DNA from 2 places in the Caldibacillus sp. 210928-DFI.2.18 genome. Region 1 is predicted to be linked to the other one. Evidence: riboswitches for the same ligand, from Rfam matches in the RefSeq annotation. Region 1 holds a riboswitch; the other holds the start of a gene.

Evidence for each region. Region 1 has a riboswitch for glycine ahead of LIZ98_RS11350 (amino acid permease). Riboswitches for the same ligand answer to the same signal wherever they lie in the genome.
Region 2: linked by a shared signal. The riboswitch ahead of LIZ98_RS05285 (ACT domain-containing protein) and the one ahead of LIZ98_RS11350 (amino acid permease) in region 1 are both predicted to bind glycine.

The regions. Positions count from the first base shown of each region.
Region 1 is NZ_JAJCHL010000051.1:597-17,338, forward strand. It holds gene LIZ98_RS11350 (amino acid permease) at 1-1,202, opposite strand, end outside; glycine riboswitch at 1,353-1,431, opposite strand; gene LIZ98_RS11355 (ADP-ribosylglycohydrolase family protein) at 1,871-3,166, shown strand; gene fabG (3-oxoacyl-ACP reductase FabG) at 3,457-4,200, shown strand; gene LIZ98_RS11365 (acyl-CoA dehydrogenase family protein) at 4,258-6,024, shown strand; gene LIZ98_RS11370 (SCP2 sterol-binding domain-containing protein) at 6,039-6,398, shown strand; gene LIZ98_RS11375 (Rpn family recombination-promoting nuclease/putative transposase) at 6,821-7,771, shown strand; gene LIZ98_RS11380 (glycerol-3-phosphate acyltransferase) at 8,486-9,103, opposite strand; gene LIZ98_RS11385 (glycosyltransferase family 2 protein) at 9,100-10,206, opposite strand; gene LIZ98_RS11390 (NADPH-dependent FMN reductase) at 10,339-10,893, opposite strand; gene gntK (gluconokinase) at 11,173-12,714, shown strand; gene gnd (phosphogluconate dehydrogenase (NAD(+)-dependent, decarboxylating)) at 12,951-13,844, opposite strand; gene LIZ98_RS11405 (MurR/RpiR family transcriptional regulator) at 13,972-14,817, shown strand; gene LIZ98_RS11410 (GntP family permease) at 15,001-16,329, opposite strand.
Region 2 is NZ_JAJCHL010000015.1:7,640-24,381, reverse strand. It holds partial or broken gene LIZ98_RS05325 (carbon starvation CstA family protein) at 1-585, shown strand, start outside; gene LIZ98_RS05320 (YbdD/YjiX family protein) at 590-790, shown strand; tRNA gene LIZ98_RS05315 (tRNA-Ala) at 953-1,025, opposite strand; gene LIZ98_RS05310 (NAD-binding protein) at 1,466-2,131, opposite strand; gene LIZ98_RS05305 (potassium channel family protein) at 2,144-2,794, opposite strand; partial or broken gene LIZ98_RS18265 (cation-translocating P-type ATPase) at 2,816-5,530, opposite strand; glycine riboswitch at 6,204-6,280, shown strand; gene LIZ98_RS05285 (ACT domain-containing protein) at 6,355-6,627, shown strand; gene LIZ98_RS05280 (PFL family protein) at 6,655-8,016, shown strand; gene ilvA (threonine ammonia-lyase) at 8,200-9,168, opposite strand; gene ilvC (ketol-acid reductoisomerase) at 9,355-10,386, opposite strand; gene ilvN (acetolactate synthase small subunit) at 10,562-11,077, opposite strand; gene ilvB (acetolactate synthase large subunit) at 11,074-12,771, opposite strand; gene LIZ98_RS05255 (bile acid:sodium symporter family protein) at 13,837-14,802, shown strand; gene LIZ98_RS05250 (2-isopropylmalate synthase) at 15,406-16,742, shown strand, end outside.

The sequences.
Region 1 (16,742 bases):
GGTGTTAATGGCGCTTTAAAGATAGACTTATTGTGCAAATCCGGCCGTGATTTCATATAGCGAATATGTGAAATTAAAATGATGCTCCAAACCCAAATAAAACAAATGGCGCTAATCGTTGTTACAATGCTAAATGCTTGTTGCGGGATGAGCTTACTCAGAAGTGCACCGACGGAAAGAACGACTGCAGAGATCCATAAAGCATTACTAGGCACATGATTTTTACTTAATTTTGCAAACGTAGCCGGTCCTTGTTCATGTCTACTTAAGTTGTACAAAATCCTGCTGGTAGAAAACAACCCACTATTACATGCAGAAGCTGCTGATGTTAATACAACAAAATTAATAATGCCTGCTGCAACCGGAATTCCTACCAAACTGAATACTTGTACAAAAGGGCTGTTCGATGCATTTAACTGTTCCCAAGGGTTAATAGTCAAGATGATAAAAAGGGCACCGACATAGAAGAATAAAATGCGTAACGGGATCTTATTAATAGCCGACGGAATATTTTTCTTCGGATTGCTTGTTTCCGCTGCTGAAACTCCGACCAATTCTACTCCAACAAAAGCGAATACAACCATTTGGAAGGAAAATAGAAATCCGCTGATTCCATTAGGAAAAAGGCCGCCATGTTTCCAAAGATTATTCACGGTAACAGCACCGCTATCTGATTCAAAACCAATGACGAGCATAACAAAACCAATAATAATTAATGCTAAAATTGTAATGACTTTAATTAATGCGAACCAAAACTCCAACTCTCCAAAAAGCTTGACCGTCAATAAATTTAATCCTAGTAAAATAATTAAACAAATTAGTGCAGGAACCCATTGGGGAATATCAAACCAATACCGGATGTAGACACCAACCGCAATAATATCCGCCATCGCTGTCATAATCCAACAAAACCAATAGGTCCAACCGGTGACATAACCTGCCCATGGTCCAATATAATCATTGGCGAAATCCGTAAACGATTGATATCCGGCATTTGATAATAGAAGTTCACCCAAAGCTCTCATAACAAAGAATATCGCAATTCCAACAATTAAATAAGCAAAAATGATAGACGGTCCCGCCAATTGAATTGCTTTCCCAGATCCTAAAAATAACCCTGTGCCAATCGTCCCGCCAATTGCAATAAGTTGGACATGTCTGTTTTTCAAATCTCTCTTTAATTCTTGTTTTTGCTCTGCCACATTTCATACCTCCTGAAAATTACTTTTGTGAAATAACTCACACCAAAATCTGTTAAAAAAATACAATGAAGGGGTTGCTACAAAAACAAAAAGAGATTGGATTTCTCCAACCTCTTGGCAAATAGAAAAGAATAACAAATAGTTATAACTCGTTACCCTTCTGTCCTTTTGCCTGAGATTGTGAACCCTTCGGCGTCGCTGAATTAGCGATCTCTCCAGAAGCTGCTCCTGCTTTAGTGTGACCCAAAGCATTCATCGCTAGCTTACTATTCATTTGTATAAATTTGATTTGACGTTAGCTTTTCACTAAAATGCACCAACTTCAAATATACACAGAGTAATTATTTACCTCTGCACCTAAAAATATCTTAATATAATTTAAAATTTTACTAGCATTATAATAATTGTCAATAAAAATGACAGCTTGACACAAAATGTTGCGAAATGGTTATCGGTGGTTAGAGGCTTATGGATAAAATTACATGAACGTTTCACATATTAGCGTTTCAGGCTATTGTTCTATCAGGTTGGAAATGATTTAGAAAAATCATTCTTTATCATGAATAATAATAAACAAACGTTTCAAGATGGGTTACAATTAATGAATGAAAGTAGAGAGATATTTTTTGCATAAAGATTAATATGAAATGTTTGAGGGAGGAATTGTTTTGATTGGTGCGATTATTGGCGATATTGTTGGATCTCGTTTTGAGTTCAATAATCATCGAAACAAGAATTTCAAACTTTTTGCAGAAGATTGCCATGTAACCGATGATAGTATTATGACGCTTGCTATTGCTAAGGCGATTATGGAGACAGAGAGGGCCATTAATAAAGATAATGAAAAAAATGGCTACTACTCTCTCCTTGAGGAAATGTCGGTACGGTATATGCAGGAAATCGGACGGAAGTATCCTGATTGTGGTTATGGATATAGATTTAATCAATGGGTTTTTTGTGCGAATCCTGAACCTTATAACAGTTTTGGAAATGGGGCTGCCATGCGGATAAGTCCGGTGGGATTCATTGCAAGGACAGAAAGTGAAGCGTGCAAGTTATCTGAAATTGTCACAGGTGTAACTCATAACCATGAGGAAGGACTGAAAGGTGCTGAGGCTACAGCAGTGGCAATCTTTATGGCATGGAATGGATGTACTAAAAGTGAAATACGAAATAAAATTAACAGTTCCTATTATCCTTTAAATTTTACTATTGATGGAATCAGGGTCAGCTACCAGTTTAATGAGACATGCCAAGAAACAGTCCCTCAAGCTATCGCAGCTTTTTTAGAATCCGGTTCCTTTGAAGATGCCATTCGTACTGCGATTTCAGTCGGCGGTGATAGTGACACGCTGGCGGCTATTACCGGTGCTATAGCAGAAGCCTATTACGGAGTCCCGGAAATTCTTAGAAAGAAAGCGTTAACTTATTTAGATGATGAATTGCGTGCGATTTATGATGAATGGTGTGAATTTACCGAAGCTGGGCACCCACATAGCAAGTTTAAAATGCTCACGAAATATATCGGGAAACTATCTGATCGTGCGTATTTTGGTGATTGGGTTTTTGATGATGAAAATGATGGGAGCCCTGAACACCCCAAACAAATGCCGTTTGTAAAATATGATGAGCTGGTAAATATGTTTGTTGAGGAATTCTATCAATTTTCACAAAGTCATCCGGAATATAAGCTGATGAAATATCATTCAATTTTAGAAGATTACGGGATTCAACCGAATACAGGAGGTTTGCGAGATGCGAAGGTAGAATTACTAGATGCGCAATGTATCTTAGCAATGATTATGTGTATCATTCGGTTTGAGCGATTTGGTGATGGATTACTACTTAATTTTTTTAAAGAAGGTATTATATTAAAATGGTTGAAACGTCTCAAAACAATTGACGACTCTGACATTGATTCGAACCCGGCAAATATTCCTAATCAATCTTCCAAGGATAAATGATTTTCGTTATTTTTATAATCGTAGCTAATTTGGTACAATCTGTTTCCGAGAACTGTTCTCATGGGCAAAACCATCTGAAAAAGGGTACGAACAGCCCCCGGAATTTCTCTCTCGAAGACAGAATAAACCTTAATAATCATATCTCCAACACAAATTGCATAATTTAATGTTGTCATCTTAAATTTAAGCTAAGGTTAATATTTATTAATTTCGAAAACTAGGATAATATGATATGATTGGTTTGAAATATTTTTAAATTTACAACGAAGGGGATAAGGGGGTACTTGTTCTTGGAAAAATTAATAAATAAAGTAGCTGTTGTTACAGGAGCAGCACAAGGAATTGGCGCAAGCATTGTTGAGCGGCTTTTTGCAGATGGTGCTACTGTCGTGTGTCTTGATGTAAACTTGGATAAGTTGAAAGAATCTATTTTAAAAATAGATAAAACGGGTGAACGTGCCATATCGCTAAAATGCGATGTGTCCAATCAGGAAGAAGTTAATCAAGTTTTTGATCAAATTTATGAAAAACTCGGCAAAGTTGATATTCTAGTAAATAATGCCGGCATTGTCAGGGATGCGTTTTTTCATAAAATGACACCGGAGCAATGGCATGCGGTCATCAATGTCAACTTAAATAGTATGTTCTATACATGCCAAGCCGTCATTCCAAAAATGAGGAAACAAGAATATGGAAAGATCGTAAATATTTCATCAACCTCAAGCTGGGGGAATATGGGACAGGCAAATTACAGTGCAGCAAAAGCCGGTGTCATCGGTTTGACAAGAACGCTAGCGAAAGAAAATGGGGCAAAAAATATTACAGTAAATGCAATTGCGCCGGGTCAAATTGATACCGATATGACAAGAAATATTCCGGAAAATATTAAGATGATGGGTATTATGTTGACGCCTGCCGGAAGAATGGGAAATCCGTCTGAAGTGGCATCGGTCGTTTCGTTTTTAGCATCGGATGATTCCAGTTTTGTTAACGGAGAATGTATTAGTGTCAGCGGTGGGTTTTTAATGCCGTAATGAGTGAATGTTCACTCATACCAAATGGATGAAAACGCGATTTAGGGGCTGATTAGGTTGGTTCAAAAGGGGTTATCTATAAAAGGTGCGGAATTTTTAGTGGAACAAATAGAGGGCGAATCTATCTTTACACCAGAAGACTTAACAGACGAACAGAAGATGATTGCAGCCACGGCAAAACAGTTTGTTGAAGAACAAGTGATTCCCAAAAATGCAGATATTGAGAGTCAAGATTTTGATTGTGTCGTAAAGTTAATGCGCCAAGCCGGGGAATTGGGGTTGCTGGCTCACAGTGTACCGGAAAAATATGGCGGACTTGGTCTTGATAAAATATCAAAAGGAATTGTCGGAGAATATGTCGGACGGACCGGTGCTTATGGGGTAGCACATTCCAACCATACGTGCATCGCGACTTTACCGATTACCTATTTTGGTACGGAAGAACAAAAGGCAAAATATTTACCAAAGTTGGCGTCCGGTGAATATATTGGTGCGTATTGTTTAACGGAACCTTCCGCCGGGTCCGACGCTTTAAGTGCAAAAACAACAGCCGTACGAAATGAGGCAGGGACGCATTATATTTTAAACGGCAGTAAGCAATTTATTACGAACGCTGCTTTTTCCGATACGTTTATTGTCTACGCAAAGGTGAATGATGAAAAATTTACAGCATTTATTGTTGAAAAGGATTTTCCCGGTTTAATCATTGGTCCTGAGGAAAACAAAATGGGGATAAAAGGCTCCTCAACTTGCTCGGTAATATTCGACAATTGTCTTGTCCCGGTTGAAAATGTACTTGGTGAAATTGGGCGTGGTCATGTAATCGCTTTAAATGTGTTGAATCTTGGCCGTTTCAATCTTGGAGCGGCATGTATGGGTGGCGCCAAATCGACATTGGAGCTGGCTCTTAAATATACAAATGAACGAATTCAGTTTGGTCGGACGCTTTCTTCATTTCCGGCCACACAGGAAAAATTGGCTACGATGGCAGCCCGTATTTATGCAGCGGAATCCGTACAATATCGGACAGCGGGTTTGTTAGAAGATGCATTAGGTGACCTTTATGATGAAACAGACCATAAAGTGATTGAGAAGCGGTTGTCAGAATATGCCGTCGAGTGTGCCGTTTGCAAGGTATTCGGCTCGGAAACATTGGATCAAGTGGCGGATGAAGCACTCCAATTACATGGCGGTTATGGTTTTATAAAAGACTACCACATTGAACAAGTGTACCGTGACTCCAGAATAAACCGGATTTTTGAAGGAACCAATGAAATCAACCGATTGTTAATTCCGGGATTTTTATTTAAAAGAGCAGCTCAAGGCCAGTTCAACCTTGAAGCACTGATTAACCGGGTGATTAAAGAAGCAACAGGAACGAAGAAAAAGCTCGACGGACCTCTTGCCCGTGAAAGAGAAATGATTCAATCGATTCGGCGGGTGTTTTTGCTACTGGCCGGGGGCGTTTATTTGAAATATGGGCTGGAGTTGGAGCGCGAACAGGAGTCGATTATGAAATTGGCCGATATTGCCATCTATTTGTATGCAGCCGAATCAGCGGTACTCAGGACTTTGAAAGCGATAAAGAAAAATGGTTTGCCAAAAGAACAACTAAAAGAAAGTCTCGCTGTTTGTTTTGTCGATGAAGTGCTTTTGAATGTAGAATCATTGGCACGGCAACTCATGGGTGGAATCGGAATTGATGCCGAAAAAACAGCTGAATTAATAAAAAAAGAACTCGCTCAATATCCAATGCAATTAACTTTTGAAAAGAAGCGGGAAATTGCAGCCCGATATATCGAGGCTGAAAAATATATTTCATAAGGGGATGTTTAATAATGAGTGAACAGGTGACAAACGCTTCACTGGCAGAAATTAAACAGTATATTGAAAAAGAATTAAATGAAAATCCGGCGCCGATTGCTGATGTAAATGTCGTTTATCAGTTTGACCTTACCGGAGATGAAGAGGATTCCTTCCAACTTAAGCTAAACGGAGGACAGGCCATAGTTGTTCCGACAAGTGAAACGACAGCGGATTGTACATTAGTTATGTCAGCGGACAGTTTTCGGAAATTTTTAACCGGGAAGTTAAGCGGAACAGTCGCCTTCATGACAGGTAAATTAAAAATCAAAGGCGAATTAGCCAAAGCGATGAAATTGGAGCAGATTTTAAAACAGTATAATATAAACGGATAAGCTTCTGGTGGAAGTTTCAAAATAAAATCTGTAAACCCAAGGATGAAGTAGAGCCATTCTTGGGATTTTTTACGTTAAGAAATCAATATGGAGGCTATATCAAAATCAATGTGCTTAGGAAAAAGTATTCCTATTGGCGAACTCGTTTTATATATTAAGTTAACTGCTATTTTTATGGAAAAATTTTTTAAAAGTAGAAGGAATTTTGACGGAATTGGTCGAATAAATAATTAAATTCCTTCTCCATGCGGATTTCCTTGCTCTTTCCTCCTGTAGTTGTTTTTCTTTCATCCCATTTTGTTCCAAATTCAACAAAAAGAGTTTTCTTCCTTACTTAAGTTTTAAAAATTCAGTTAATAACTTTAATAGATTTTAAAATTCATGTATAATTATATTAGTGAAAGGAATGGTTGCGTTAAAATATGCTACGACAAGGACCATTTAATTGGTTAAAGCCAAAAAATGATTTTGTCTTAAAATGGATACTTGGCAGTGATAATGATCAATCAAAAGAACTGTTATTAGCGTTTTTAAATGATTTTTTGTATGCGCCTGCGTTGCAAAGTTTTACTTCTGTGGAAATAGTAAACCCAATCATCAATAAACAAAGTATCTATGATAAAGGCTCTATTTTGGATATTAAGGCGAAAGTCCCAGGTTATGGATATGTTAATATTGAAATGCAATTAACGAACCAAAAAAATATGCATAAACGCTCTCTGTATTATGCGTCCAAATTAATTGGAAATCAATTATTTGCAAGTGATGGGTATTCTAAGTTAGAACGGGTTGTGGCGATTAATTTATTGGACTTTTCATTTTTTCCTTCTACTCCTTATCATAGTTGTTTTCGATTAGTGGAAGAAAGACTGCATGAGCCGTTCCCTGATCTTTTGCAGTTACATTTTACGGAAATGCCGAAATTTGTTCGACAAGATCAAGCGGGGAAAATCCCAATGAATGATCGAAAGGCAAAATGGTTACGCTTTTTTACAAATGAAGACGATACGAGGTGGTTTGAGATGGCAAAACAAGACCCGGTAATGGAACAGATGGTTGAATCATTAAGAGTAGCAAGCCTAGATCCGGAAGCAAGGGAATTGTATGAAGCCCGTGCAAAGGCATTGATGGATCTTAACTCCATTCGCGGAGAAGCGAGGCAGGAAGGGATAGAGGAAGGGATAAAGGAAGGACTAAAGAAGGGGATAAAGGAAGGACTAAAGAAGGGGCGAAAAGAAGGAAAAAGAGAAGCAAATCGGGAACTGGCAAAAAAAATGTTAAGAAAGGGATTTGAAGTATCCGACATCATAGAAATGACCGAGTTAACAGAAACGGAAATAGAAAAACTAATGGTTGAGATAAATACTCACTAAGTACGGAAGCAAAGGCGGTGTGAAAATTATAAAGCACAGCCCCGGAATTGAAAAATGAGCTAAACAGGTAATCCCAATGAGGTGAATTGGATAGCTGAATGAAGTCCGGAAGTATAATGAATTGCTTGACATCGGCCTTCCGTGGGCAGATTCCTAAACCAAGAAGCCAGCAGATTCATGGGCTGGCTTCAACCAACCAAGGCTATTTTTTCTTCACCCCGTTGTCAAGCCGTACTTGATATTGGATACCGGAATGATAATGAAAACACAATCAGAAATTAAGGTTGAAGAACGTCTTAATTTCTTTTTCACTCTTTTTCTCCTTTTGATTATTGATGTATCTGAACTTTTAATACAACCTGACATTTAAATAATAGGGAAATTATTGCTCTCGGTGAAAGTTAGTTTAGACTCAAATATAGGATACCATATCATCAGGTCACGTTTTTTTGGAATTTTCCAAACAACTTATTTGAGGTATTCCCATTAAAATAAACGCACTTCAATCGGTTACGCATAACAAATAACCGTAGGACCATGATGTTTCAATGAAGTCTTACGGTTACGTCCAATAATTCTCTCCTATCTACTTATAAGTCCTTGAAATTAGAAATGAAATTCCGATGATCCGCTTTAGCACAAATTTCACGTCAACGACTTAGCTATCTGAGGTTGATTTCCTGTTATACGGAAGCACGTGCAAGATAACTTTATTCAAATAAGTGATTTTGCTCTGCGATTTTTAATCGGTTGTATAAAAGCATTTCGGTTTTTCCATAAAAGAATAGAGAAGTTGCCCAACCAAGCCCAAAGCATAAATTTCGGATAATGTTTATAAAATAAATAGAATAACAGAATAAAGAATCCAACGGTTGTCTGAATCCCGTCCTCATTACTTGATGTTTTCCCGCCTTTTTTTATTATTTTTGTTAGGATAAAAAAGAAGGCTAAGATAAGTGCATAAATGAAGGAGGCACGAAATTGAGTTAAGGCGCTCCATACGCCAAAGGTAACGGCTAAACTTTTCCCGCCGCTAAATTTTAAAAACGGGGAAAATGCATGCCCTAGGATTGGTGCCAATGCAATCGGAATCAGCTTAAACCCTGTCTCGTTGCCCGTTTGTAAAATAAAATAGATCGGTACATAACCCTTGAGAAAATCAAGAGCAATTCCTAACAAACCAAATTGAAAACCGGCCTCTTTCCACAAATTTGCCGCCCCGGGATTACCATCTTCTGTTTTTCGTATATTCATTTTCAATAAACAGCCAATCCAGTAAGAAAACATGAGTGAGCCACTAAAAAATCCGATGAGTGTCCAAACAACTGTCAAGATTGATCACCCCTTCCAACCTGAATGTACCTGCCCTTCCAGATCACTTTTTTACGAAATACAGATTGGTACAGAGAGTAGACAATGACTGCAAGGAAAAAGAGCATCGATAGAAAATGAAAGCATGGATGGACGATGCCAAAGCTTCCAATATAATGGTTGATATAGAATATTTGAATGGCAAAACAAATATAACCGATCAGTAACGGAATGAAATACTTGGATCCGAAAAAAAGGAAACAAAATTGTGATGATACCAGCCCAATAATCCATAGAATAATAGAGGAGAGTGTCAATGGATGAAGAGAAGATGTACTTAAGATAGCCCCCTTGGCAAACCCCTCCAGTTCGCTTTTTATCCCGTTTGGGTACATACGAAAGGAAACAAGATCAGTCCCAATATAGTTAGAAACTTTTATTCCGGCATTTTGAAACAAGGCGCCCAAATTCAAATCGTCCAGCATTTCATTCCTAATCATTTGGTGACCGCCCGCTTTCTCATAATCATCTCGAGTCGTTACAATACAAGCGCCATAGAGTCCTTTTTGATGATTGTTTTTTTCAAAGGGGGAAGTGAAAGAAAATACCCCTAATATATTTAGCACCATTGCAAATTTTTCATAAAATTTTTCTGCCCTGTGATAAGGGACAACAGATAAAACACCACTCTGTCTCTTTTGTGCTGATATAAGAGATTGTATGGCGTTTTCAGCAAGTTGAATATCGGCATCAAGAAAAAGTAAAATATCTCCGTTTGATTGTAAATAACCATTCCAAACGGCCCAATTTTTTCCTGTCCAACCCGCCGGCAGAGGAGGTGCTGTAAAGGTAGTGACACCATATTCTTCAGCGATATGTTTGGTCTGATCTTGTGAATGATCATCAATAACGATAATTTCATCCGGTTGAACAGATTGGTTAAATAGGGAATCTAGTAAATGGGGTAAATTCTTTTCCTCATTTCTCGCAGGAATAATAACGGAAATTTTCCCATGTTTTGCATTGCTATTCTCACTGTAGGGAATGGTGTTTTTTTGGAATAGAATCATGCCGGATATCATCCCGATTGGAAGGATAAGGATACATAAAATTAGTCCTAACATGTTTTTCCACTTCCTAAAAAGTTAATTTGTATAGTTATATTCTACACCATCCAAAAGTTGGTTGCTATTCCGCTTTTCCCCACCATATAGTAAAATAAACCGCTGAGACAAAAAATGTCCAGCGGTTAAAACTTAGCTCTGATATTTTTTAATTAAATCAACAAAAGCATCGACAAATGATTGAAGAAATTGAATCGTATCTTGCTTGTTAATTTTGCCATTTTCATCAAATAGAGTGGCTACATTAGCGATATAGGCTTCCGGTTGTTGAACAGTCGGCATATTTAAGACAACGAGTGATTGGCGTAAATGATGGTTGGCACCAAATGCACTTAAGTTACCCGGAGATTGACTAATAACAGCAGCCGGTTTTCCGTCCCATACACTTTTGCCATAAGGACGGGAACCAACGTCTAATGCGTTTTTCAATACAGCCGGTACAGAGCGGTTGTATTCAGGAGTTATAAATAAAACTGCATTAATCTCTTTTATTTTATTTCGGAATGTCGTATATTCAGCCGGCACATTGTTATAATCGTCAAAATCTTGATTGTACAACGGCAGATTTCCAATTTCAACAATTTCCGCTTCATAACCTTCAGGAAATAGAGCGGACACATTTTCAGCTAATTTCCTGGAGAAAGATTCCTTCCGTAAAGATCCAATTAAAATCCCTATTTTTACCATTTTGTGTTCCTCCTTTTATTTCTATATCGAAATAATTATATTTAAGTTTATCCTAAAATGTCAAAAAACATAACTTATGTAAGAAAAATAAATGCAACCAATTCTAGACAATATAATATCGAAAAATGGTAGAAACCACTTTCAATATTTCTCCTTCATTGGTAAAATAACATTATAGGAAATATTTTTTCAGTAATTTTATTATAAAAAGTAATTTTTTTTCACAAGATTTTGGATAAACTACTTATTATATATGTTCGTAAAGGAGATCGAAAACACATGACAGACACAAATTATTATATAGGTGTCGATATTGGTACAACAAGTACAAAAGCGGTATTATTCGGTGAGCATGGCAAGGTAATCCAAATGCAACATGTAGAATATCCGCTCTATAGTCCGGCCCCGTCGATTGCCGAACAAGATCCGGATGAGATTTTTCAAGCGGTTCTCCATTCGATTAGAGAAGTCATTCGTCAAGCTGCAATCGATTCTGCAAAAATTCAACTGGTATCCTTTAGTTCCGCCATGCACAGTTTAATTTTAGTTGATGACAAAGGAAAACCATTAACCCGTTGCATTACCTGGGCAGATAGCCGGGCAACCAAATGGGCTGATAAAATCAAAAAAGAGCTGAACGGGCTTGAAATCTATAAAAGGACAGGTACGCCAATCCATCCGATGTCTCCGCTCGCAAAAATTACCTGGCTCAAATCTGACCATCATAAACTTTTTGCAAAGGCAAGTAAATTTATCGGAATCAAGGAATACGTTTTTTATAAACTTTTTCATGAATATATCATTGATTACTCAATTGCTTCTGCGACCGGTCTTTTTAACTTGGAACAACTGGCTTGGGATAAAGAGGCGTTACAGGTCGCCGGCATTTCAGAAGCACAATTATCCAAACCGGTACCTACCACTTTTGTGAAACGGGGACTTAAACAAGAACTGGCAGCTGAACTGGGCTTATCTTCTGACACGCCATTTATCATTGGAGCAAGTGATGGTGTTCTATCCAATCTCGGTGTTGGTGCGATTGATCGAGGTGTTGTTGCTGTTACAATCGGGACGAGCGGTGCCATTCGGACAGTTACGAATAGGCCGGTGACAGATCCTAAAGGCCGGATTTTCTGTTATGCACTGACGGAAAACCACTGGGTCGTTGGTGGACCGGTCAATAACGGTGGGATGACTTTTCGATGGGTTCGTGATGAACTTGCCTCCAGTGAAGTGGAAACTGCGAAACGACTGGGCATCGATCCGTATGATGTCCTGACGAAAATCGCATCACGGGTCAGACCGGGTGCGGACGGACTTCTCTTTCATCCATATTTGGCCGGCGAACGGGCACCACTGTGGAACGCCAATGCCAGAGGATCATTTTTTGGCCTCGGACTTCATCATAAAAAAGAGCATATGATAAGAGCTGTCTTGGAAGGGGTTATTTTTAATCTTTACACAGTGATGCTGGCACTGCAAGAATTAATTGGGGTACCCAATAAAATTCATGCGACCGGTGGTTTTGCCAGATCGGATTTATGGCGGCAAATGTTGGCTGATATTTTTAACCATGAAGTAATTATTCCGGAAAGCTTTGAAAGTTCTTGCTTAGGGGCCATTGTTCTCGGTATGTATGCGTTAGGTAAAATCGACGACTTCACGATTATTTCGGAATGGATCGGAACTACCCATGCCCATCAACCAAAGGAAGAGAATGTTGAAATCTATGAGGATCTTATCCCGATTTTTATCCGAGTATCCCGTTTGTTGGAAAGTGAATACGACGAAATAACCAAATTCCAGCAAAAATGGGTGTAGAAATTAATACGATATGTGCTGTGTTCCTCAATACTTATCCTTCATCTATACTTAAAGATTTGGTGAAGGACTTTTTGTTTGAGCTAGTTTTTCACTTTTCGGAAGATGCTATCCTGGTTAAGCCCACTCCATTTCTTTCCTTTAAAAAGAGCATGTTCACTATTACACAAAAAAGAGCAATAGTCAAATTACTATTGCTCAAAAAAGAATGATTATCATAGTTTACTACCAATATTTTATTTTTCAACTTCATGGCCGCCGAATTCATTTCGTAATGCGGCGACAACTTTACCTGCGAACGTATCTTCTTCCAACGAACGATAGCGCATCATTAATGCTAGGGTGATAACCGGAGTCGGGACTTGAAGATCAAGGGCTGTTTCCACCGTCCATTTTCCTTCCCCGGATGAATGCACGATTCCTTTTATTTCGTCTAATTTCGCATCTTTTGAAAAAGCATCTTCTATAAGTTCCATTAACCAGGAACGAACAACCGATCCATTATTCCAGTTTTTTGCCACCTTTTCATAATCATAATCAAATTCACTTTTATGCAAAACTTCAAACCCTTCTGCAATAGCTTGCATCATACCGTACTCCACACCGTTATGAACCATTTTTAAGAAATGCCCGCTACCGTGTTTGCCACAATATAAGTAGCCATCTTTTACACAAGCATCTTTAAAAATTGTTTCAACCGATTGGAAAACTGATTCCTCACCGCCAATCATCATACATGCACCATGTCTTGCACCGGAAATCCCGCCGCTTGTCCCGACATCAAGAAAATGAATGCCAAGCTTTTTTAATTCTTCAGCCCGGGCAATGGAATCTTTGTATTTGGAATTTCCACCATCAATAATGATATCATTCTCCTTCAATAATCCTTTTAATTCATTGATAACATTGGACGTTATTTCACCAGCCGGAACCATTACCCAAACGACTTTTGGGCTGGACAGCAGGGAAACTAGTTCAGAGATCGAGTTTGCCCCCGTTCCACCATCCTTTTTAAAATTTTCAACTGCTTCTGAATGAATATCATAAGCAATCACATCATGATGATGATCTCTTAAATTTAATGCTAAATTATAACCCATTTTTCCTAAACCAACTAAACCAATTTGCATTTTTTATTGCTCCTTTCAATGTTTGTGAGTAAAAATTTTTGTAAAATATAATCACTATAAGAAATATTTTTTCATTAACAAAATGTGTTATACTATAGGCAAAATATCTTATTGCGAGGGATTATCCATGTCAAAAAATTGTTTAGGACAAATCCGCTCCCATTATGCACGCTTAAGTGAAAAAGAGAAAAAGATTGCGGATTATATTTTAAATAACCCTGAAAACATTATTCATAGTACAATCAATGATGTTGCCGAAGACTTAAATGTTGCCGATGCTACAGTCTTTCGCTTTTGTAAACGAATCGGATTTAAAGGCTTTCAAGCAATGAAAATCACACTTGCTGCTGAAATTATTGAACCAATTCAACAAATCCATGAAGAAATTAGTGAATCAGATGATGAAAGAACAGTCATGGAAAAAGTTTTTCAATCAAATATTCATACATTAAAAAGTACGTTAAACTTAATTGATGAAACCGCTATTGAGCAGGCTGTAGATTTACTACTAAAAGCCGGTCGGGTTGACTTTTATGGTACAGGCGGGTCAGCCGTCATTGCCATGGATGCTTACCATAAGTTTATTCGTACCGGTATCAAGGTATTTACCTTTATGGATTCCCATTTTCAAATTATGTCAGCCTCTCAACTGACAAAACATGATGTGGCCGTTGTTATTTCACATTCCGGTACAAATAAAGATACGATCAATATTTTAAAAACAGCAAAGAGAAATGGAGCGAAAATCATTGGGATAACCGGTTACCCGAAATCGCCGCTTGCGCAAAATTCTGATGTCGTTCTATATACGAGCGCTGAAGAAACGGAATACCGGTCAGAAGCCTTGTCTTCACGGATTGCCCAATTGAGTCTAATTGATGCCCTCTACGTCAATGTTATGAAATTAAATAAAGAAAAAGCGAAAAAATCTTTAGACAAAATAAGGGAAGCGATCGTCGTTACAAGATTATAACGGATAGAATCAAGTATTGTTAATACCAAAGTTCCTAACCTCGCCTTATATACGCTGTAACAAAATTATAATGGATAGAAGTTAATTCCGTTTTTCTTTTACCAGAAAGAAAGCGCAATAGCAATGGACAGAATCCCTTCGTTAACAAGGGATTCTATCATTTTCAAGCGGCTGCATATGGACTTAAATAAATATGTCTAAAACCAAAGCACCGATAAAAGCGACAAATGAGAGAATTGTTTCCAGGACCGTCCATGTTTTAAACGTTTCTTTAATCGATAAGCCTAAATATTCCTTTACCATCCAGAAACCGGCATCATTGACATGAGAGAACATGAGCGATCCGGCACCGGTAACAATAACAAGTAATTCTAAATTAACACCTGTCATATTAGCGATGATCGGGGAAACAATTCCGGCTGCGGTGGTCAATGCCACGGTAGCTGAACCGGTTGCAATCCGGATTAACCCGGCAATAAGGAAAGCTAACACAAGCGGTGATAAAGACAGATTTTCTGCCATCTTTCCGATAGTCTCACCTACACCGCTATCAATCAAAACTTGTTTAAATCCACCGCCGGCACCAATAATTAATATAATCGAACCGACCGGCAAAATACATTCATCGACAAACTTCTTAATTTGATTACGTCCTATTCCTTGACGAAAACCGAGGAAATAGAAAGCGGCAAAGCATGAAATTAACAAGGCGATTAATGGACTTCCAATGAACTCAAGAAATTTCACACCGTTTTCAGGCAACTCTATGAACGGTGCAAATGTTCCTAATACCATTAAAATGACCGGCATTAAAATGGATAGGAAAGAAATACCGACACCTGGTAATTTTTTTGATTGTGATTCATCCACTTGAATTAAGCCGGATTCACCGGATGGGGTCACCCGTGTACTAATAAATTTTGCATATAAAGGTCCACCGATGATACCTGCCGGAATAGCGATGAATAGGGAATATAACAGAACTCTTCCAAGATTGGCATCATAAATGCCGATAGCTGCCACTGCACCCGGATGTGGCGGGACAAGCCCATGAACGATGGATAATCCCGCAATGGCCGGCAAACTGATTAATAATAGATTTTTCTTTGTTGCTTGTTGAATCGAGATCACTAAAGGGAGCAAAATTAAAATGCCGACTTCAAAAAATACCGGTATCCCAATAATAAATCCTGAAGCGAACATCGCCCATGGCAATTTCTTTTCCCCAAAGATTTTCACAAAATAATTGGCGATTTGCAATCCGGCTCCTGATTCCGACAACATTTTTCCCAGAATGGTTCCAAGTGCCAAAATCCCGACTAAATGGCCTAAAACGCCACCAACCCCGGTTTCGTATGCTTTAACAATTTTATCCCAAGACATTCCGGTAAAAATGGCTAAAAACAAACTGGCAATAGTCAAACTGATAAATGCATGCCATTTAAACCATGAAACCCCTAAAATAACGATAACAATCGATAAAAGCGTAATGATTAATATATATGCATCCATGAATAAGCCGCCTTTCTTGTTGAAAAATGTGAAAGCATTTTCAGTACATCCTAAGTATACGAAAAAATATTTCACAAATCAATTACTTTTATGAAAAAAATTTTATTAATTTTTAATTAGCATCAGTAGAATGGGTTTTTAGATAGGATGCCCGTTTCAGGCTAAATTATGTCTATGAACTAGTTATTTGGCACAACATATGTATACTATTGTATATAGAAGGGATGGCGAAAATGCGAGTGAAAGGAAAAAAATGAACCTTCTCTCGTCGCTAATTTTGGGCGAGGGAGACCTTTTTTTGAAGGCGAAATTCGTTTTGTCACTAATTTAAGGTGGGAAATGCAAATTTTTGGGCGACGAGCCCCAATCTCGTCACCGTTTTTTGAAGAGATATACTAATTTTTGATGACAAG
Region 2 (16,742 bases), on a different contig from region 1:
GTTATCGGTACCGTATATAAACCTTTCGCCAATACCGAAGCATGGTTACCGAATATTACTGCAACCGCATTGAGTGTAGCTGCTTGGGGATATTTCTTATATCAAGGAGTAGTTGACCCACTTGGCGGAATTAACACTCTATGGCCGCTATTCGGCATTTCGAACCAAATGCTCGCAGGTATTGCCTTAATCTTTGGTACAACGGTTCTCTTTAAAATGGGTAAGAAAAAATATACATGGGTTACACTGATCCCGACAGTTTTGTTACTTGTTGTTACATTGACAGCCGGTTGGTAAAAGCTTTTCCATTCGAATCCGGCAATCGGTTTTTTATCTCATGCAAACAAGTTTCAAGAGGCATATAATAACGGGGAAGTGTTAGCACCGGCAAAAGACTTAGGTGAAATGCGACAAATTTTGTTTAACGATTATATTGATGCAGCCCTTTGCGCCATCTTTATGCTTGTTGTTATTATGGTGTTTATTTCTGCCATTCGGATTTGGATTAAAATACTGAAAAATCAAAGACTGGAACTTCATGAAAGTTCGTATATTCCTAGAGAAAATATCAATGCGGGGGCATAACAAAATGGAATGGATTAAGAAAGTATTAAGATACCGGAAACAATTTTTTAGTTTGTTAGTCGGTGTTCCTTGTTACGAAACGTATGTCGAGCATATGGAAAAACATCATCCGGGCGAACCAATAAAGTCTCGGAAGGAATTTTTCTGCGAAGCCCAAGATGAGCGCTACAATGCAAAAGGCGGAAAAGTTTCGAGATGTTGTTAATTCTATAAAATAGCGAAAAATGCAAACAGCTCCGTTCAAATGGTGAATGGGGCTGTTTATTTTATTAATAGAAGAATCAATACAAATCCGAAGTCTTTCGAAATTCAAAAACCAATCTTCAAAAATTAAAATAAACCCTATTATATCTAGGGTTTTTGGTAGTGGAGCATAGCGGGTTCGAACCGCTGACCTCTTCGCTGCCAGCGAAGCGCTCTCCCAGCTGAGCTAATGCCCCATATTCTTTTTTTATAACGCTGACAAAAATTATTATATAACCAATAAAAATATTTTGCAAGGATATTTTTATCATCAACTTCTAAAAATAAATAGTCATCAAACTGAAAGAGGGCGGGATTAAATTTTTGTAAGGATATTAAAAGAACTAGTTATAAATAAATAATCGGGGTTTGAAGGAATCGGCTAGCACTGGTCTTACGGAAAAAAGGAATCACAGTGCACAAAAAGCCCAGTTCTCATGAACAAAACATAACAAAAGTATTCATAAGAACGTTCAGGCTTTTAACGGATAGTTGGTAGTTTTAGTTTAGTTATCCACATTACCGAAGATAGGAGGCACAAATACATTTTTATGTGCTTTTTAAAGGGTAATAAGTTTAGCTTATCGGTTAACCTCATTTATTTATGACAGGAGTGCAAATACGTTTTCATAGGTATTTAACTCACCGCAAAAATCCGATTAATTTCTTTTTCTGCGTCCTCATCTGTCAAAAGCAAAATTGAATCATGCGGCTCAATGAACGTTTCTCCTCGGGGAATGATGACCTCCTCATCCCGTAAAATCGCAATCAAGACGCATTTCGGGGGTATCCCCAAATCTTTAATTGGTTTTGCAACTGCACTAGACCCTTCATGTACAGCGACTTTCGCAATTGAGTAGTTGCCGCGGTTTAACTTCATTAAAGTAGACAAATTTTCCATATCCATTTCATCGACGACCATATGGGCCATAATATTCGATTGATTAATCGCAACGTCGACGCCCATCGAATGCGTATAAAGCCACTCATTACGCGGATGGTTGACACGGGCGACAACACGGCGCACCCCAAATTCAAACTTTGCAATGGTGGAAGCGACAAGATTTACTTCATCACGACCGGTAACAGCCACCAAAACATCAGCTGACTTAATTCCAGCTTCCTCTAGCGTATTTGGGTCTGTTCCGCTTCCCCCAATAACTACCTCACTGGAAAAATCCTCAATTAACTTGTCGATCAAATGTTCACGTATTTCAATTATTTTTATTTGAATACCATTTTCTTCCAGGAGTTTTCCGACATAAGAACCAACTTGCCCGCCACCGATGATAATCACATTCATATTTCTCACCCCTTATTTTAATCCGAGCATCATTTTTAATTTATTTTTAGCAGTCACAACAACAGCGATATACAGAACATCATGCGCCTGTAAAATGGTTCCCGACACAGGGATGATAGATTGATTTCCCCTACTGATCGTCACAATCATAATTTCGCCCATACTCATCAGTTCTTTTACGGTATGACCGATGAGAAGTGGGGGAGTTTCTACCCGAATTATCTCCACCTGACCATTATCAGGGGACCATACAGTATCCAGTTGATTATAGCTTAATAATTCCGTAACTCTTTGAATTCCCCAGGAAACAGGAGAAATTGTTTGAATACCGAAACTTTGATAAATATCCGCTTTCCTTGGATCGTATAGTAAAGCAATCACTTGAGGAACCCGATATTGATTTTTTACAATCCGGGCCAATAGCGCATTTGTTTCATCATCATTCGTACAAGCAACAAGCGCATCCACTTGATCAATTCGTAAAGCTTCTAAAATCTTTCTATCAATTCCAAAACCGACAACTTTTACACCGGAAAAATCAGGAGGTAATTTTTTAAAAGCCTCTTTATCCTTATCAATGATCGTTACATCATGTCCCCTTAATTGAAGATTCATCGCCAAACTTGCTCCCATATGACCACAACCAACAATGATATCCCGCATTTTCCTTCACTCCATTTCTATTCATTTATGAGTTTGCACTATTCTCCTCGAAATTGCTTTGCGAATTTCTTCAATGGCTAAAATAATAGGCGGAATGCAGATTAAGAAAGTCCAGCTTTGTACCCCGATTGGCGCTGTACCAAAGACTTTTTGTAATAAAGGCACATGCATAATGACCAGTAACAAAATGACCTCAAGAATAATCCCTGCATTAATCGTTACATTTTTTAGAAAACCGATTTTAAATACGGATTCATTTTCTGTACGACAGTTCATAACCGCACCAATTTGGCAAAAAACAATTGCAGCCAGTGTCATTGTTGTAGCAGCGATATAAGTTGCGCTTCCTTCCTCAGCCAAATTCCCTAACGAAAAACCATTGATGGAATTGACAAAGAAATAGGCAGAAAGAGAAACAATGGATTCTAAAATACCGTACCAAAAGAATGCTTTAATCAAAATGGTTCGATTTAATAAAGGTTCTTTCAAGTTTCTTGGTGGCTTGTTCATAATGCCGGCTTCCGGTTTTTCAGAGCCAAGACCAAGCGCCGGGATTAAATCGGTACCAAGATCAATAAATAAAATTTGCATGATGGTGAGCGGCAGTGGAATCGCTCCTTTTGATAACAAAAACGCCATTGATGGTGCAGCTTCCGGGACATTACTATTCAAAATATAAAGTAAAAATTTACGAATATTGTTGTAGGCAGCTCGTCCTTGTTCAACCGCATGGACAATGGAAGCAAAATTATCATCAGTCAAAATCATGTCGGCGGCTTCTTTGGCAACATCCGTTCCTGTGATTCCCATTGCTACACCAATATCGGCTTTTTTCAATGCCGGCGCATCATTAACACCATCACCGGTAACCGCAACGACTTCACCAAGTTGTTGGAGATTATCGACGACTCGATATTTTTGTTCCGGCGCAACCCGTGCAAAAATGACTTCATCCTTTAAGGCATTTTTAAGTTGGTCATCAGACATTCCTTCTAGTTCGAGTCCGGAAATAACGCGAAGGTGATCGCCTGTCACAATGCCGATCCGCTTTGCAATACTTTCGGCAGTGAGTCCATAGTCACCGGTTATCATAACAATGCGAATACCTGCTTGATGACATTTTTGCACAGCTTCTTTGACTTCCGGACGCGGAGGATCAGCCATGACAACTAATCCGATAAACGTCATTTTTTGTTCGATGATTTCAGGTGTATAAGCACTTAAAGATGTCGGGATATCTTGGTTGTCTTGACCTAAATATCGGACGGCAACAGCCAAAACCCGTAAACCTTGACGTGCATAGTTATCGTTTGCTGTCATAGCCTTTTTTTCATATCATCGGTTATTGGCTGGATTTGACCGTTAATCAGAACATTTTCACAAAGCTCAATTAACTCTTTCGGTGCCCCTTTTGTGTAGGCAACCCGATTTTTTCCGTGAATCGGTTTATTTAATTGATGAATGGTCGTCATTCGTTTTCTTCTCGAGTCAAAGTGGAGTTCACGGATGCGCGGTTGTTCGTTTTGTATGTTTTCAAGTTTTAAACCCGCTTTTTCAGCAACGACGCCTAAACAGGCTTCGGTCGGGTCACCGAGTACAGTGTAGCGTGGATTTTTTTCATCGGGTGGCAAAATTCGCGCATTGCTGCAGAGGCTGGCAGCAGTCAAGAGAAGATTAATATCAGGATTCGTCTTGGATGTAATCTTATGGTCTCCGTCGATAATTTCCCCTTTTGGTGCATAGCCGGTTCCGGTGACTTCCAGCTCTTTATCCGGGAGCCAGAGATGGTTTACAGTCATCTCGTTTTGCGTTAATGTACCGGTTTTATCCGTACAAATGACTGTAGTACAGCCTAGTGTTTCGACAGAGGAGAGGTTTTTTACAAGTGCATTTTTCTTTACCATTCTTTGTACACCACGAGCTAAAGCAAGGGTGACTGTTGGCAAAAGTCCTTCCGGGATAAAAGCAACAATCATTCCTAATGCAAAGATGAACGACTCTGCTACAGGGTCTTTGACGAAGAAAACAGCAAGAACAAAGAAAATAAAACCGAATGTCAGTGCAATGATGGAGATTTGTTTAGTTAGTCGATTTAATTCTTTTTGCAGCGGGCTCTGTTCATCTGTGACGTTTTGGGTTAGCCCGGCAATTTTGCCAAGTTCAGTGTCCATCCCTGTTTTGAAAACGACCGCTTTTCCCGAACCGCTGGAGACAGTACTTCCCGTGAAAATAAGATTAGCTATTTCAAGATTCGTCAAATCATTTCGGTGAATAGCATCGGAAAATTTTCGCACCGGATTTGATTCTCCTGTTAGCGCAGATTGGTTCACTTACAGATCACTTGCTTCAATAAGACGGGCATCAGCAGAAATTTTTTCGCCTTCTGTAATGAGCATCACATCACCGGGAACGAGCTCATCGGTCAAGATTTGTACTTCTTTCCCGTCACGGATCACTCTGGCATAGGAAGCGAGCATACTTTTTAATGCTTCTGTTGCTTTACTTGCCTTATATTCTTGAATGAAGCTAAAAATTCCGTTAATAATATTGACGCACCAAACAGCGACTCCGAGTTCGGGCATTTTGGCAACGAAGGCAATACCGCCACTAATCCAGAGAAGAATTGCCATCATGCTGATAAAGTTTGATAAAAATTGTAAATATAGCGGTCTCCCTTGTTTTTCTTTAATTGTATTTTTACCGAATTGTTGTAAGCGTTCTTTGGCTTCTTCGGATGATAAACCGTCTTGATTTGTTTTTAATTGGTCGTAAACTTGTTTTGCGGCAACTTGATAAATGATTTGATTTATAGTTTTAAAATCATCTTCTGTAGCCATTTGACCTTCCCCCAATAATAAATTGAATATTGTAATCTTTTATATCTTGAGTGTACAACTTGATATGGATTGCGTCTATAGTGTTTACAAAAATTTACAAAAAGTTCTTATTTTGAAGGGTAGGAAAGAAAAGGTTCGGAATTCGCCAGTCTAGGGAATTTTTAAAATTATAGGAAATTGAGGTATTTAATAGTAGGTGGACGTTCAACAGTCCCCCTAGAATTGCCAGTCCATCCCCGTAATTCAACAGCAAAATCAAGAAATTCAACAGTAAAAGGGGTGAAATTCAACAAAAGAAGGCGAGAATTCATCAGTAGTACCTGCTAATTCACCAGTAAAAAAGAGTAAATCACCAACAGGGTATGCGTATTCACCAGTTCCCCCCACATATTCAACAGTAAAATCGAAAAATTCGCCGGTCCTGCTAGAATACTAGAAATTCCGCAAAAAATCCCAACTGAATTGACAAAATTTCGCGTCGGTTTTCTATTGACCATCCCCCGTTTCATTGATAATATGACTATATTCATTAGAAAATTTAAGCGATGAATTTTGTGGGTAACACTACAAAAGGAGCAACTTCTGGAGAGACCGGGTATCCCGGCGCCGACGGATTCACAATCTCAGGCAAAAGGACAGAAGAGTAACAATCTGTTTCTATGTTATTCTGTCTTGAGATTGGAAATATCCAATCTTATTTTTTATAAACATGAGGTGACAAAAATGGAGAAAAAACGCGCAGTAGTCAGTGTTATTGGAAAAGATCAGATCGGAATTATTGCCAATGTTACGACGATTCTTTCCAATCATAAAATTAACATTCTGGATATTAGCCAAACCATCCTTCAAGGGTTTTTTACAATGATGATGATTGTCGATATGACGGGAGCTAATTTGGAGGACTTGCAAAAAGAGATGGATGAACTTGCAGAAAAACTAAATCTAAAAATCAATATCCAACTGGAAGATATTTTCCAAGCTATGCATCGAATTTAATTGATTGTTGTAAAGGAGTCCATAAAAATGAGTATTACATATAATGAAATGATGGAAACAATTCGCATGGTTCAATTGGAAAATCTTGATATTCGAACAGTCACAATGGGCATCAGTCTGAAAAATTGTGCTGATTCCGATTTTTCTAAAATGAATCAACGAATCTATAATAAAATCACTACCCATGCACAGCATTTGAAAAAAACTGCTGAGGAAGTAGAGAAAGAGTATGGTATCCCAATCATTAACAAGCGAATCTCGATTACACCGATTGCGGAAATATTAGGTGATGCGACAAAGGAACAAGCAATTGAAATAGCCAAAACGCTTGATAAAGCAGCGAAAGAATTGGGTATCGATTTTATCGGTGGTTTTTCCGCACTTGTCCATAAAGGAATGACAAAAGCAGATCAAACATTAATTGAAGCGATTCCGGAAAGTTTAAGTGTCACCGAACGAGTTTGTGCCTCCGTTTCGATCGGTACAACCAAATCCGGTATCAATATGGATGCTGTTCGGAAAATGGGTGAGGTCATCAAAGAAGCAGCGGAAAGGACAAAGGGTCAAAATGGACTTGCTTGTGCAAAATTGGTTGTTTTTTGTAATCCGGTTGAAGACAATCCATTTATGGCAGGCGCATTTCATGGAAACGGAGAAGGGGAAGTCGTTTTAAATGTTGGGGTTAGTGGACCGGGGGTTGTGTTGAATGCATTAAAGCGGCACCCGGAAGCTGATTTAGGTGAAGTATCTGAAGTCATAAAAAAGACTGCTTTTAAAATTACCCGGGCCGGTGAGTTTATTGGTCGTGTAGTTGCTAAGCGTCTCGGTGTTCCGTTTGGGATTATGGATTTATCACTGGCACCAACCAATGCGATGAATGACAGTGTGGCGGAAATTCTAGAGGAAATGGGGCTCGAACGGGTTGGGACACATGGAACAATTGCCGCTTTAGCTTTAATGAACGATGCCGTGAAAAAAGGTGGAACCATGGCCAGCTCCTATGTCGGCGGCTTGAGTGGGGCGTTTATTCCGGTTAGTGAAGATAACGGAATGATTCGCGGAGTCGTGGACAATGCGCTCAGTCTATCAAAATTGGAAGCGATGACTTGTGTTTGTTCGGTGGGGCTTGATATGATTGCTGTTCCCGGGGATGTTCCGGCTACAACAATATCCGCAATTATTGCCGACGAAGCAGCCATTGGAATGATTAATAAGAAAACAACTGCAGTCCGAATTATTCCTGTTCCCGGTAAAAGTGAGGGGGACATGATTGAGTTTGGCGGTTTACTTGGTCGAGCCCCGGTCATGGCGGTAAACGGGTATGGTTCGGAAAAATTTATTCGGCGTGGTGGAAGAATCCCCGCACCGATTCAAGCGTTGACGAACTAAGTTAATAAAAAATGACGTATGGACAAAACATATGTCATTTTTTATTATGTTTTTCCTATTAGCTAGCAAAAAACTCGCCAATATTCTGGCGAGTTTTCAACGTAATGTAAGCTAATTTTGTTTAAAATCAGAATGAAAAAGGAACAACCTGAAATCGAATATTTTTAATCAGGATACTCTCTTTTATGAATTTATCGCGATACTTTCACTGCCGACATGATTCATGGCGGCGAGCTTTTGAATATGCGACATTTCATCAAGATCGATATTTCCTCCACTAACAATCAGTCCACAATGTTTCGATTTAAAATGATGATGATAGGCGAATAAGGCGGCAATGGATGCGGCACCTGCTCCTTCAATTAACGTTTTCCCTCGTTCCAACATATAAAGGATGCTGGCAGCAATTTGTTCATCCGTTACGGTCACCACATCATCTACATATTTCATTATAATCGGCAATGTACTTTTTCCCGGTTGTTTTACGGCGATCCCTTCTGCAATCGTTGAGACGCGGTCCCAATTTGTAGGTTTTTTCTTTTGAAAACTGTCATAGACCGGAGCAGCTCCATTCGCTTGAACCCCAATCACCTTAATATGGGGATTGATTGTTTTTACTGCTACTGCGATACCACTGATCAATCCACCGCCACCAATAGGAACGAAGATTGTATCAATTCTATCCTCTTGTCTTAGTAACTCAAGTGCAATTGTCCCTTGACCGGCCATGACATCATAGTCATCAAAAGGATGAATATAGGCTGCACCGGTTTCCTTTTGCAACTCAAGGGAAGCCTCATATGCCTCTTGGAAACTTTCACCCGTCAAAACTACTTTTGCACCATAGTTTCGCGTCGCATCAATCTTAGCGTGCGGAGTGTGTACCGGCATAAAGATTGTTGCCGTTGTTCCTGCTTTCTTGGCTGCATGAGCTACTCCTTGAGCATGATTGCCGGCAGAAGCGGTAATGACCCCTTTCTTAAGCTCCTCCCGTTTTAATTGCATAATTTTGTAGGTGGCACCCCGTATTTTAAATGCACCTGTTTTTTGTTGGTTTTCCATTTTAAAATATACCTTTTTCCCAACAATCCGATTGGTTGTTTCCGAAGTAAATATTGGTGTGCGGTGAACGAACGGAGATAAGGCGTTCATCGCAGAATAAATTTTCTTTTCAGTTAGAAAACAATCCCCAATTTCCTCACACTCCCTTATAAAAAAACATAACGACGTTTTGCGCGGGACTATCAGTTTCAAAATCTATTAAATCTGTTCCCTAATCAAATATGAATAATAAGTTCACAGACTGATTTTTATTAACTCATAGCCCCGCTTTTCATTTTACTTAGTTACAGCCACTTTTTTTGTTTCTTGATCTTTTACAGACTGTTTAATAAACGGCATTAATGCACGTAGCTCTTGACCAACTTTTTCAATTGGGTGGTTCAACTCTTGTGCGTTAATCGCATTGAATTGTGGACGATTGACTTGGTTTTCCAAAATCCAACTCTTTGCAAAAGCACCGGATTGAATATCAGCTAAAATTTCCTTCATCCGTTCTTTTGTTTCGGCGGTAACTACACGCGGTCCGGATACAAAATCGCCCCATTGTGCGGTGTCTGAAATGGAATACCGCATATTGGATAGGCCACCTTCATACAATAAATCCACAATCAATTTCATTTCGTGTAAACATTCGAAATAGGCGGCTTCCGGTTGATATCCTGCTTCCACCAGTACTTCAAAACCGGTTTTAATCAAGCTTGTGAGACCACCACAAAGGACGGCTTGCTCACCAAAGAGATCGGTTTCGGTTTCTTCCTTGAATGTCGTTTCCAACACACCGGCACGGGCAGCACCGATTCCTTTCGCATAGCTTAATGCTAAATCTTTTGCCTGACCGGTAGCATCTTGGTACACCGCGTAAAGAGCTGGAACACCGGCACCTTCCTCATACGTTCTGCGGACAAGATGTCCCGGGCCTTTTGGTGCAACCATGAATACATCAACATCATCAGGGGGTACGATTTGACCAAAATGAATGTTGAAACCATGTGCAAAAGCAATGGCTGCTCCTGATTTTAGGTTAGGTTTAATACTTTCTTTGTATACTTTTGCTTGGGTTTCATCCGGCATTAAAATCATGACAACATCTGCAACACTTACCGCGTCAGCAACAGGCAACACCGTAAAGCCGTCTTCCCTGGCACGTGCGGCAGATTTTCCTTCACGTAACCCGATCACAACTTCATAACCGCTGTCACGCAAATTTTGTGCATGGGCATGGCCTTGTGAGCCATAGCCGACGACGGTAACTTTTTTTCCTGTTAGTACGTCTCTTTGGATATCTTCATCATGTAAAACTTTTACCATAATTATTCCCTCCAAAAATTAGTTATATTTTTCCAGTTTTTATTAGTGATAGACAGAAAGTGAATTCATCAAAACTTATCCAAGCCCTACTTTCGAAATTTGCTTTTCTTTAGATAGAAGTAAATTCGTCAAAACCTAAGCGAGCTATACTTTCGAAATGGGCATTTGCTTTTCTTTAGATAGAAAGTGAATTCATCTCCGTTACTTGCGGTTGATTTCCCCGTAAAAATGCGGTGATGCCTGTTCTTGTCAATTCTTTAATTCCATAGGATTTCAATAATTCAATTAAAGCGTCAATTTTATCCGGTTTCCCTGTTACTTGAATAATCAAACTGTCTTTGCTCACATCAATAATTGAGGCGCGGAAAGGTGCAATGACACTTTGAATTTCTGCATGTTGCTGACGAGAGCCTGCGACGCGAATTAAAGCCAATTCACGAACAACATGAGCCTTTTCGGTAATGTCGGTTACTTTAATAACATCAATTTGTTTATTTAATTGTTTTGTTAACTGTTCAAATTTCAGCGGGTCGGCCACATCGATAACAAAGGTCATTTTTGAAATACCGTCTTTTTCTGAGCCGCCTACCGTAATACTTTCAATATTAAATTGGCGTTTTGTCAACATTCCGGTAATTCGATTAAGAACACCGCTTCGGTTTTGGACGGTTGCTGTAATAATCCGTCTCATTTTGTCACCCCCACCATTTGATGTAGGCCGGCTCCCGGTGCAACCATCGGATACACACACTCATTTTGAGGGACTCTACAGTCAATGAGAACCGGTCCGTTATAATGAATGGCTTTTTCCAACAGCTGAACGGCATTTTCGTGATTATCAATAACTACGCCCTTGATATCATAACTTTCAGCAAGTTTAATAAAGTCCGGGTTAAATGTAAGTATAGATTCTGAGTATCTTTCTTCATAAAAAATTTCTTGCCACTGTCTAACCATACCGAGCGCAGCATTGTTAACAATAATAACTTTAACTGGAAGGTTTCTTTCCCTTATAACAGCAAGCTCTTGACAGGTCATTTGAAAACCGGCATCACCGACGATTGCAATAACGAGTTCGTCCGGTCTTGCAATTTGTGCCCCAATCGCAGCCGGAAGACCGAATCCCATTGTACCGAGACCTCCTGAAGTTACCCAACAATTTGGTTTATTAAAATGAAAGTATTGAGCTGCCCACATTTGGTGTTGACCGACATCTGTTGTGACAATCGCCTCGCCATTAGTAATTTTATATATTTGTTCAATAAACCATTGAGGTGACACGAATTCTTTTGGCTTTTCATACCATAACGGTTTTTCAGTTTTATAGACAGCTAGTTTCTGATTCCATTCATTATGCGATGAAACTTCAAGCTCACATTTTAACAGTGCTTTTAGTGCTTCTTTGGCATCACACACGATCGGGATATGGGTTTCGACATTTTTACTTATTTCGGCCGGATCAATGTCAATATGTGCAACTTTGGCATGAGGCGCAAAATAATTCAAATTCCCGGTGAGCCGATCATCAAAACGTGCGCCAAAATTAATTAATAAATCACATTCAGATATGGCCATGTTTGCAGCATAAGTTCCATGCATACCGGCCATGCCAAGGAACAGTTCATGATCACCGGGAAAGCTTCCCAATCCAAGTAATGTATTAGTGATAGGCAATTGGTATTTTTCAGTAAATTGTTTCAGCTCTTCTGTCGCATTGGCAAACAATACTCCGGCACCTGCCAATACAAGCGGTCTTTTGGCTGTTTTTAGCGCTTCAACTAATTTTGTAATTTGCAGTGGATTCGGCATAAAATTTGGTTGATAACCGGGCAGATTGATTTCAGAAACGTACGTATAGTTGCCACTAACATACCCCGTTGCGATATTTTTAGGAATATCGATAACAACCGGACCGGGTCTTCCTGTTGATGCAATATGAAAAGCTTCCCTAACGATTGACGGTAAATCTTCCAAATCGTTCACTTGATAATTATATTTTGTAATTGGTGTTGTAATTCCAATAACATCTGCTTCTTGAAATGCGTCAGTACCAATTACATTTTTTGCAACTTGACCTGTAAAAATAACAAGCGGGATTGAGTCGATCATGGCATCGGTAATTCCTGTTACTAAGTTGGTCGCACCAGGGCCGGATGTAGCAAACACAACTCCTGGTTTTCCTGTAACCCGGGCATATCCTTCCGCCGCATGAATGGCTCCTTGCTCATGTCTCGTTAAAATGTGTTTGAAAGGTGCTTTTTTACGATAAAAAGCATCGTAAATAGGTAATACCGCCCCCCCAGGGTACCCAAAAATCGTATCCACTTTTTCATTGATCAGTGTATCGACTAAAAGGTCAGCACCAGTTATTTGGTCAACTTGCATATCCTCTTCATTCTTTACCTTAAGACTCACGAAAGAAACCTCCCCTTTGAATAAATTGAGTATTTTGGTAAGAAATTTAGAAAGTATAAAAAAAGCTCTTTCCCCCCCTAAACCTACATCAAGCAGAATTTTTGGGGAGAAAAGAGATCTCTTTCCTCTGTACCACCCAAGTTCATAGTACCCTCGCGAATACTACCTCATGAAGCATAGAGCTTCTTTTGATAACAGGTGCAAACGAAGCACCCGGCCGATCCTACTTGGAAATTCTGTTCAAACCGGCACTCCGGGATGATCCAGGAACAAAATGTATGACCGGGCTTTCACCATCCCCGACTCGCTGCAAATACATGATTTTTGCTCCCCGTTCCCGTCATCGTGTTAAAAATATCTTAAATGATATAGAACACTTTATTAAATTTATGCTGCACTGCGTTAAAAAAGATTGTTTTGCCGTTAATAATAAAATATTTTTCTGAAAGGGTCAATAGGATATTTGTTAATATTTTATAAATTTATAAAAGATGAGTAAAATAAATATTTCAAATGAGTCGGCTAATTAAAATTAGATAGACTGCTTAAAAATAAAAAACCCTTTTCAACCCAGAACAATTATGACATGTTTGGGAAGAAAAGAGTTGCTTTCCTTGGTACCACCCAACTTCATAGCATCCTCACAGATACTACCTCATGAAGCATGGAGCTTCTTTTGATAACAGGTACTGATCGTTCGTACCCGGCCAAACTTACTATGGTTAACCCTGTTCAGTCCGGCACTCCGGGATGATCAGGAAACAAACTGTGTAACCGGGCTTTCACCATCCCCGATTCGCTGCTTACACATTGGTTTTGCTTCCCCGTTCCCGTCATCGCTTTAAAAATTTATATAATAATTGTATAAATTATCAATTAATTTAACCGTTATTTTAAAAAATAGTTTATTTGAATTTCGCGCATAAGTCAAGTGTTTTTAAAAATTTTTCCAAAAAATATCTTTTGATAACAGTATTGAAAAAATAAAAATTTATACTATAATGATTAATTAAACTATAAAAGCGGGTGATTACATTGAATCAATTGGCGAAAGTCAGTAATTTTGCCGGCAATACATTTGCTGTTTGGATCATTTTATTTGCACTATTAAGTTACTTTATTCCGGAAGGCTTTACTTGGATAGCCCCTCATATTCCGTTATTGCTGGGCATCATTATGTTTGGAATGGGATTAACATTATCTGTTGATGATTTTAAGGCTGTTTTCCAAGCACCGAAAAGTGTCATTATCGCTGCTGTTAGTCAATATACGATTATGCCGTTAGTGGCCTTTGCACTAGCCATTTTACTCAAGTTGCCACCGGAATTAGCTGCGGGTGTTATTCTTGTCGGTTGTGCACCGGGTGGGACTGCATCGAATGTTATGGCTTATTTGGCTAAAGGAAATGCGGCGTTATCTGTTTGTGCGACAGCAGTATCCACATTGATGGCTCCTATAATGACTCCGTTTTTAACATGGTTATTAGCGAAGCAATGGATGGAAGTTTCGTTCTGGAGTATGTTTGTTTCTGTTGTACAAGTTGTGTTGTTACCGATTGTCTTAGGGGTTTTAGTTCATTATCTATTTCCCAAACAAGTGGAAAAGAGTACGGCTGTGTTGCCGTTAATTTCGGTTATCGGAATTGTTGGAGTCGCCTCGGCAGTTGTGGCAGTAAATAAAGATAATCTATTATCAAATGGATTGCTCATTTTCATTGTTGTTGTTTTACACAATTGTCTCGGTTTATTGCTTGGTTTCTGGTTAGCGAAACTTTTCAAGCTGGATTATCCGAGCCAAAAAACGATCTCAATTGAAGTAGGTATGCAAAACTCCGGACTGGCCACTACATTGGCAATGACTTATTTTTCACCGCTAGCGGCAGTACCGAGTGTTATTTTCAGTGTCTGGCATAATATCTCAGGTCCGCTGTTGGCAACATTTTGGAGCAGGAAAGCAGCTGACTCGGAAACAATTGGATTAGGAATGGACCTGTCGAAGTAGACAAAAACAATAACTTGCAAGAACAGATTGAATGGTTTAATTAAATGAGCTTTGTCATGATTTTTTAGATAATTATTTTTAAAAAGATTTATATAAAATTTTTATAAAAACCTCTTGCTCTTTTAAATAAAATGTTTTATGATAAATGACAATATTAGTTGATGACGAAATTTTAAAAATAGATGAAAGCAATGAAGGGATTATGGAACAATGGGCATGTATTCACAGAGATCCGGGGGCGGTGGAAGCCCGGAAATACATATTGTTCCAGTCTCATCCCTGAGTGCGGAACTGAACGGATGATTCATCTCATTAAGTTTCGCCGGGTGTAACTCTAACACCTGTTACCAAAACGAGGCTTCATGCTTCACGAGATAGTATCTGCGAGGATGCTATGAACTTGGGTGGTACCGAGGAAAGGCTCTTTTCTCCCCAACATGAATCGAAATATAGATTTGTGTGGGAGAAGAGAGCCTTTTTTTATAAATAATCATCGGTTTGAGGTTACCGGCAAGAAGGAAAAGTCTCCAGTCAGATTATGGCGATACTGTTTATGTGTTATGAAAAATCAAGCAAAAAATTTTAAAGAAGGGATGGATGGGTATGACGATGATAAAAATTTTCGATACGACTTTGAGGGATGGAGAACAATCACCGGGTGTAAACTTGAATCAACTGGAAAAATTAGAGATTGCCAGACAACTTGAAAGGCTTCGTGTCGACCGAATTGAAGCCGGGTTTCCGGCCTCGTCCAAAGGTGATTTTGAGGCTGTAAAAGCGATTGCCCAAACAATTAAAAACTCCTCGGTGATTGGGCTTTCCAGAGCGGTTCAATCCGATATTGAAGCGGCTTGGGAGGCATTGCGAGTTGCTGAAGAACCTTGTTTGCATCTGTTTTTAGCCACATCACCTATTCATATGAAATACAAATTAAAAATGACACCGGAACAAGTCATTGAAACTTCGGTGAACATGGTGAAATATGCAAAGAAAAAATTTCCGTTTATTGAATGGTCAGCAGAAGATGCGTCACGCTCTGATTTGGACTTTTTAGCAAGAATCATTGAAAAAGTCATTGAAGCAGGAGCCAATGTGATTAATTTACCGGATACGGTCGGTTACACAACGCCTGAAGAGTATGGAAAAATGTTCCGGTATATTCGGGAACATGTGCCGAATATCGATCAAGTGGCGCTTTCATGTCATTGTCACGATGATTTAGGCATGGCTGTAGCAAATTCCTTGGCTGCGATTGAAAACGGGGTAACCCAAGTAGAAGGGACCATTAACGGGATCGGCGAACGGGCCGGAAATGCAGCATTGGAAGAAATCGTAATTGCCCTTAAGATTCGTTCTGACTTTTACCCGTATGAAACGAACTTGAAGCTCGATGAATTGAAGCGGACCAGTGATTTAGTCGCAAAACTAACCGGCATGGTCGTACAACCGAATAAAGCGGTTATTGGCCGAAACGCCTATGCTCACGAGTCAGGGATTCATCAAGATGGCGTTCTGAAAAATGCTCAAACCTATGAAATTATTACACCGGAATTGGTTGGCGTTCATTCCAATAATCTTGTCCTTGGAAAACATTCCGGCAGACATGCATTTAAAGAAAAAGTAGTAGAGCTAGGCTTTACACTTTCTGAGGAAAAACTAAATCAAGCATTCGAACAATTCAAACAGTTAACTGATCATAAAAAAGAAGTGACCGATGAAGATTTGTTCACAATTTTGATGGAAATCCAAACCAATGCGAACACAGTCCAAAAATATCAATTAGAAATGATCCAAGTCCAATATGGTTCAGCCAATATTCCAACAGCAACCGTATCCGTTAAAACGCCGGAAGATAAAATCGTGCAAACGGCATGTACAGGAAATGGCAGTGTGGAAGCTTTATATAAAACCATAGCGGCCTTGATTACAGAAGAAACAAA